DNA from 3 places in the Syntrophomonas sp. UBA5494 genome. Region 1 is predicted to be linked to each of the others. Evidence: riboswitches for the same ligand, from Rfam matches in the RefSeq annotation. Region 1 holds a riboswitch; each other region holds the start of a gene.

Region 1 (2,201 bases):
AATAGCGGGGGGAGACGCGATCTGCAGATTCACCATCATGAAGGGCAGTATATGCTTCACCCCGGGCAGGAAGCTGACGGACTGATTCAGGTGATCGTCCAGCAGTCTGGAAACAAGCAATTGTATGCCAAAATCCTGGTTGAAATTGGTCATCACCATCATCATCACATTGAGGCCGTAGGTCTGCCTGTGGAGATCGTACCCAGCGGATACAGCCATGCCCGCATCGGCGAATATTATGAGGTGCAGTTATCAACAAATGGCCAGCCTCTGGCGGGTGTTGAAATAAAGGCCACCTATGCCGGCGCCGGTGGTCGGGAATACCCGAGGCGGCAAAAGACAGACCATCTAGGTCAGGCCAAATTCTTTTTATCAGCACGAGGGCACTATCTTTTTTCCGCTGAACATGATGGCATAATAAGCACTTTTACCCTGGTCAAAGGTGTTTAAATTTAATTTTCCTCGTTAAGGGGAGATACTGGAAATAGTCTTATCAGATTAAAGTCATTAAAAAACCATGAAGTTGTAACGGGATGAAACCGAAACGCTTCATGGTTTTATTTTGACTGGGCGAGGTGTTTCCCATGTCCATCTTTACACCCGCAGCCAAGGTTTACAACTGATTTACTTGCCTGAATGCAACCGAAACCTTTGTTATTAAATTGCAACGCTCTATTGCAGGAAAAATATTTAGCAGGTAGAATATATAAATTAGAATAGATGAATTAGAATAGATAGTTAACATCATTTTATGAATTACAATTAAATAATTCTCCAAGCCAACAGACCTAAGGCTTTCGCAAAGCTATGGTTAATTGGCCGGGGTATAATTGGAAACGATTATGCCTTCCCGTATTGTGAGTAGGAGATGTCTTGGTACGGCAGACGTTAGCGCTATAATGCGCCTGCTTAGCTTTTTGTGTTTAATTACCCGGCCTCTCTACGAGTCCGGGTTTTTAGTTGTTTTTTTCGTGTAATCGTAATCGGCCTGAAGGAGCACATATGCACGAATTGTCTTTAATAGCGGGGATGATGGATTTGATCCGCAACAGCGCAGACAAAAACCAGATCACACAAATAAGCCGTATCAAACTGGTTGTCGGCAAGCTTTCCATGGCCCTGCCGCATAGCCTCAGCTTCGCTTTTGAAACCCTGGCTCAAGAAGAGCTGTTTAAAGATGCGGAATTGCTGATCGAAGAAAGGGAGATCTGTTGTCAGTGCCAGCAATGTCAGCAACAATACGTTGCTGAGATGCCGTCCCGGCTTTTCTGCCCTTACTGCGGGAGCAGTGACACTCAGATGCTTACCGGACGGGAATTATTTATCGAATTCTACGAAGGGGATTAATGAGAAATGGCTCAAATTCGTATGGAAACCAATATTTTGGGAGCTAATGATATGCTGGCCGCAAAGAACCGCCGCATCTTCAAAGAGGCCGGAATGTTGGTGGTCAATTTGATGAGTTCGCCCGGTTCGGGAAAGACCACCCTGTTGGAAAAAACCATTGAAGGTATCAAAGGGCGCATCAGGCTGGGCGTAATCGAAGGCGATCTGTACACTGATCAGGATGCCATGCGCATTGAAAACAAGGGCGTGGAAGTGGTGCAGATCAATACCGAGGGTACCTGCCATCTGGATGCAAGCATGGTGGAAAAGGCCTGGCGCCGCCTGGCCCATCATCCCATCCAACTGTTATTTATAGAAAATGTAGGCAATCTGGTATGCCCGGCCGAGTTTGACCTGGGCGAACATTTTAAGGTCGTGGTTTTGAGTACCACCGAGGGTCATGACAAAGTATTAAAATATCCCCTGGTTTTCAACCAGGCCAGGGCAGTGGTACTCAATAAAATAGACCTTTTGCCATATACAGATTTTGACATGGATGCTTTCAGCAGGGACCTGCAACTGGTAAATCCTATGGTTAAAGTTTTTCGAGTTTCAGGTCGCACTGGTGAAGGAATAGATCAATGGAACCAATGGTTGTTAGAGGAGGTGGGAAAGCAGCACTTTTAAAGCCAAGCTAGATTAGAGAGAAAAATAGTGATTGGGATTATATGGCAGCTTATTCACAAAATTTGTTTCGGGGGGAATAGGTAAATGCCTACCAAACTAAGCAGACGTGATTTTATACGTCTTTGTGCCGGAAGTGCGGCAGCGATATCAATGACGCCATTGCTGGCACCACTACTTACCGAGGCGGC
Region 2 (2,201 bases), on a different contig from region 1:
GAAACGGCCTTTAACGCACAACATACGCCCGTTTACGGTGCTTTCGGGGCTGGATAGTACGCCATGTATTTTACCGTCTTTAAGCGCCAGGTCAAAGTTGCATCCGGTACCGCAGAACGGGCAGGTGGTTCTGATCCGTTCATATTCCCAGCGCCGTCCCTGACCGGCCATACTCTTCTCGGTTAAAGCCCCGGTCGGGCACACGGCCACGCACTGCCCGCAGAAAACACAGTCTGATTCGATATAATCCACATCCGCAGCAGTAGTGGCTTTGCGGTCAAAGCCCCGATACAGGAAAGACAGGTTGTCCTGACCAGTCATCTCCTCACAGGCGCGAACGCAAGCGCCGCACAGGATACATTTGTTCAGGTCCCTGACAATAAAAGGATTGCTGGCATCAACAGCGTAGTGGTGCCTTTCCCCGGCAAAACTGCTCTCTTTAACGCCATAGCGATAACAGTATTCAGCCAGCTTGCAATCCCCCATTTTTTCGCAGGTCATACAATCCAAGGGATGGTTGGCCACCAACAATTCCAGTATGGTTTTACGGGCTTCAACCACTGATTCTGATTCGGTGTCTACTTCCATCCCCGGGTAAACCGGAGTAACACACGCCGCGGGCAATAGACGATTGCCTTTCACTTCGACTACGCACATGCGGCATGCCCCCAGCGGACTCAAATCGGGATCATAACAAAACCGTGGTATATCAATCCCAACCATATCCGCAGCCTGCAAAATAGTGCTTCCTGCCGGAACCTGAACCTCCTTTCCGTTCATCACAATAGTTACCATTTCCAAAACCTTCACCCCTTTCGTTTTTTGGACAGATATAAACACAAAAAACCTCCTGCTTTAGAAACAGGAGGTTTTTGCATTTGCCCGCTTAAAGATCAGAAAAAGACACTTAATTCTGACCATGATCCGACAAACACCAGCCTTCAATATTAATATTGAAGACTAACTCCTTTCCAAGCACGGGAGGCAGGCCTGTTTCCCGGCCTACCCAACGGTTGAGGAGCCATAGCATTTGCTTTAGGCTCAGCAACTCGGAGTATTAAGTATTAAATTTAAAATTAAAACTGGGGCGTTTTCTCTATTACCTGTATATTAGACATTTTTCTTAAAACTCCTGCTAGGGATAATTATTTCCCAAGCAAAAAGGATGGGGCTCCTCCCCCCTGAAGTTCCTGTCATCCCTTGGTGAGAAGCTAGCCAAAACAGACCCGTTCCGGATGACTGTAAACATTGAAGCGTTCGCCGCGAGCAAAGCCGACCACGGTGATACCCAGCTCCCTGGCCCGATCAACCGTTAAGAGGGTTGGAGCCGATCGTGACAGGATAAAGGGTATCCGGTTGTAGGCAGCCTTCTGAAGGATTTCAAAAGCCACCCGCCCGCTTAAAACCAGACACTTATCATGGAGTGGAATCTTGTTTAGAAAAGCATAGCCGAACACCTTGTCCACTGCGTTATGCCGGCCGATATCCTCGAAGCGTTTGATCAAACCCTCTGGCCCGCCCAATCCGGCACTGTGAACTCCGCCGGTCTTTTTGAAAGTATATGATTTCTCATCCAGTTCGCTGATTATCGCCAGTAATTGCCCGGGTGTAAAAAGGCCCTGACCCGGGGGCTGCTTCATCAAGGGCTTTAATACCCCATAGCCCCGACCTATGCAGGTATTGATGGTTTTAATCGATTCAGTATAATTTCCGGGCTGCCCCTCGATGACAATATCTACCCCATCGTCCTTCGACTCGGTTAAACTCAATAATTGGCCGGATGGTTCTATGATCCCTTCACTGATAAGATACCCGGCAGCCAGTTCCCGTCCGGCATGAGGTGAAGAAGCCAATCTGACCACTTCCTCACCATTGAGCTTTATCTTAAGGTATCTCTCCGTAACCAGGGGTTCCAGGCTCGGTTTAACCTGGCCTTGATCAAAAGCAACAACCTCCCTGTACTCAGTCAACTCCTTTTTATCCATGTTTGCCGCCTCCCCATTGCTCTGACGTCTTTTCGTTTGCCAAGTGCTCCCGGTGCTTTTTGAAAAGGGTTGGTTAGCATAATTTAATCATACTTGTTCATAAGTATCCAGGCTAATGGGTGCAGATCAAACAGCAGAACCCGTTCCCCAATAATATTCAGTCCAGAGTAAACTGAAGCCATAATGATGGACTCCCTCTACTTCATCTTGTAACAA
Region 3 (2,201 bases), on a different contig from region 1:
AGCGATCCCCCCGTAATACCAAAGCTATAAGGCTCTATCCCCCCTACTGCCTTGAAAGTATGACCTTCGTATTCTTCATTTAAGACAGCATTAGCCGGGTTGTCATTACTAATTGTAAGGGGTACATAATACGTAAAAGCAACGATATCACTGTCTTCTCTGCCAGGACCGATTACAATGGCCTTAATTGTAGTATCTTCTGTTATTTCAATGGGACGGTTTATTTCATCTAAATCATCCGCTCTCGATGACCACCAGCGGCTGGCAATCCAGTTATACATAGGGCTATCTATGGTTGGGTCACTGCCGTCCAAAGTATAATGAACCTTGTCCTCATCATTAAACTGGCTGTTCAATCTCACCAGTTCACCTACCGGCACCTCCCCTGGCTCTACCGATGCAGTGGGAACATTCCATTGAGATACGGGACCGGTAAGCACTTCGATTTTTATTACATATTTAGCAAATCTGGCATTGGTTTGCTGGGTTACCGCCCGCTGCCCGTACAACAGGTGATTCGCATCGATACGGCTGAAATTTCCCGAATCCAAAATATCATTATAAGACTGAGCGGAAAAACTCTGGTGGGCGATGATAGTTGGTACTGGCACAGCATCTGAAGCGTCACCAATGAGATGGCCAGGCAGGCCGGTATCCATGAAATTAGGGAACCGATACCTGGGTTCACGTAGTTCCTGTAAGGTAAAGGTGGCTTTAAAATCGTCGCTGGACTCAAATCTAATTTGAGTGGCCTCGTCATTTAGCCCGCCGGCCACCTCAAGCAACTCTTCCAATAATACACCTTGACCTCTGTACCAGCTCTTGGTTGGCCAGGTGTTAATAGTGCTGTAAATAACATCCTGCTGTTCCAAATAATAGTCACCAGCTAGTGGTTCTAGGCCCCGGAGCTGACTCTGGGTAATGGTAATTCCCGGACCGTCAAGCCCTGGCCCCGATATGGTAACGTCGCCACCGGCGGCATAAGCGGGATTAGGTGCTAGTAAACTCACCAAACCAACAATTAAAAACCCTATTAAAATAAAGAAAAGATGAAATTTACGTCTTTTATTTACCGTATTCATTAATAATCCTTCACTCCCTTTCTATGAAAAACCGCTCTATTACCAATACCCGGCCTAAATATCAGCATCCGTCATACTGAGTAACAATAAAAATCCATATTAAATTCAATATTTCAATAACCCCCATTCACGTATAGAAAATTGAAGGCAAATAATGAATAATTTTATGCTCAATAAACAAAAACCCCCTGCACGGACAGGAGGTTTTATCTAAAAGCTACTAATAGCAGAAAACCAATGACAGTTTTCTCGCAACCATATAGCTTATAGTACTCCTTTCCAGAAGGGAGGCAGAACCGTTTCCCGTTCTACCCTGTCGGCTTATTCACCATTTCCCACTGATTTAGGCAAATAAGCTCGGAGTTTTAGATTCTGTATAAACTGTTTGGATAATATTTCTTTTGTTTAAATCATTCTATTTAGACTTTAATTTTCCTGCATAATTTAACATTTATCTACATAGTAGTCGAGCTTTCCAGTCCGGTCTGGCCCCCGGCTCATACTCCTGCTGGCTTGGTGATAAGGTTTCTTTCACCAGCTCAGCAGACATCCTGGCCAAACACCAAAAAGCGCCTCATAAAAGAGGCGCCTTTTGGCTTGAACATGAATCCTGTTTTGCCAGGAGACAAATAATTTCTGGTTTCTATTTCTGGTAAGGAGTTACTATCCACTTCAGACAGCCATCTTTCTTGCCGCCAAAGATATCATAGCCTTTAACAATATCATTTAATGGAGCGCGATGGGTGCACAGGAAGCTGGTGCTGATCTTACCGGCCTTGATCAACTTGATCAGTTCTGGAATGCGATTGGCGTTGACCAGACCCATGCTGATTCTGATGTTCTTGATCCACAAGGTGTTCATGGCCAGTTCCTGGGGTTTTTCAAATACGCCGATCAGAGATACTGTTCCACCGGGTCTGACAGCATCGATGGCCATATCGAAAGTGGGTTTGAAACCATTGGCTTCGATAGTAGCGTCAGCGCCGCGTCCTTCAGTCATTTCTCTGATAGCATCGCCGGCATCCCCGTTGAGGGGATTGACTCCAACGTCAGCGATACCGTTCTTCACTGCCCAATCCAAACGTTCCTGATTGATGTCGACAGCCACTATCTTGGAAG

Evidence for each region. A riboswitch is a leader RNA that binds a small molecule or an ion and turns the genes downstream of it on or off. The one in region 1 is predicted to bind molybdenum cofactor.
Region 2: another riboswitch for molybdenum cofactor. It lies ahead of B3W37_RS02600 (molybdopterin-dependent oxidoreductase); the one in region 1 lies ahead of hypA (hydrogenase maturation nickel metallochaperone HypA).
Region 3: another riboswitch for molybdenum cofactor. It lies ahead of B3W37_RS07905 (S-layer homology domain-containing protein); the one in region 1 lies ahead of hypA (hydrogenase maturation nickel metallochaperone HypA).

The regions. Positions count from the first base shown of each region.
Region 1 covers NZ_DIPG01000147.1:10,121-12,321, forward strand. The annotation lists gene B3W37_RS16465 (CooT family nickel-binding protein) at 1-450, shown strand, start outside; molybdenum cofactor riboswitch at 761-884, shown strand; gene hypA (hydrogenase maturation nickel metallochaperone HypA) at 1,003-1,347, shown strand; gene hypB (hydrogenase nickel incorporation protein HypB) at 1,354-2,013, shown strand; gene B3W37_RS16480 (hydrogenase small subunit) at 2,098-2,201, shown strand, end outside.
Region 2 covers NZ_DIPG01000023.1:5,622-7,822, forward strand. The annotation lists partial or broken gene B3W37_RS02600 (molybdopterin-dependent oxidoreductase) at 1-801, opposite strand, end outside; molybdenum cofactor riboswitch at 949-1,067, opposite strand; gene fdhD (formate dehydrogenase accessory sulfurtransferase FdhD) at 1,212-1,985, opposite strand.
Region 3 covers NZ_DIPG01000069.1:1,375-3,575, reverse strand. The annotation lists gene B3W37_RS07905 (S-layer homology domain-containing protein) at 1-1,010, opposite strand, end outside; molybdenum cofactor riboswitch at 1,339-1,457, opposite strand; gene B3W37_RS07900 (alcohol dehydrogenase) at 1,726-2,201, opposite strand, start outside.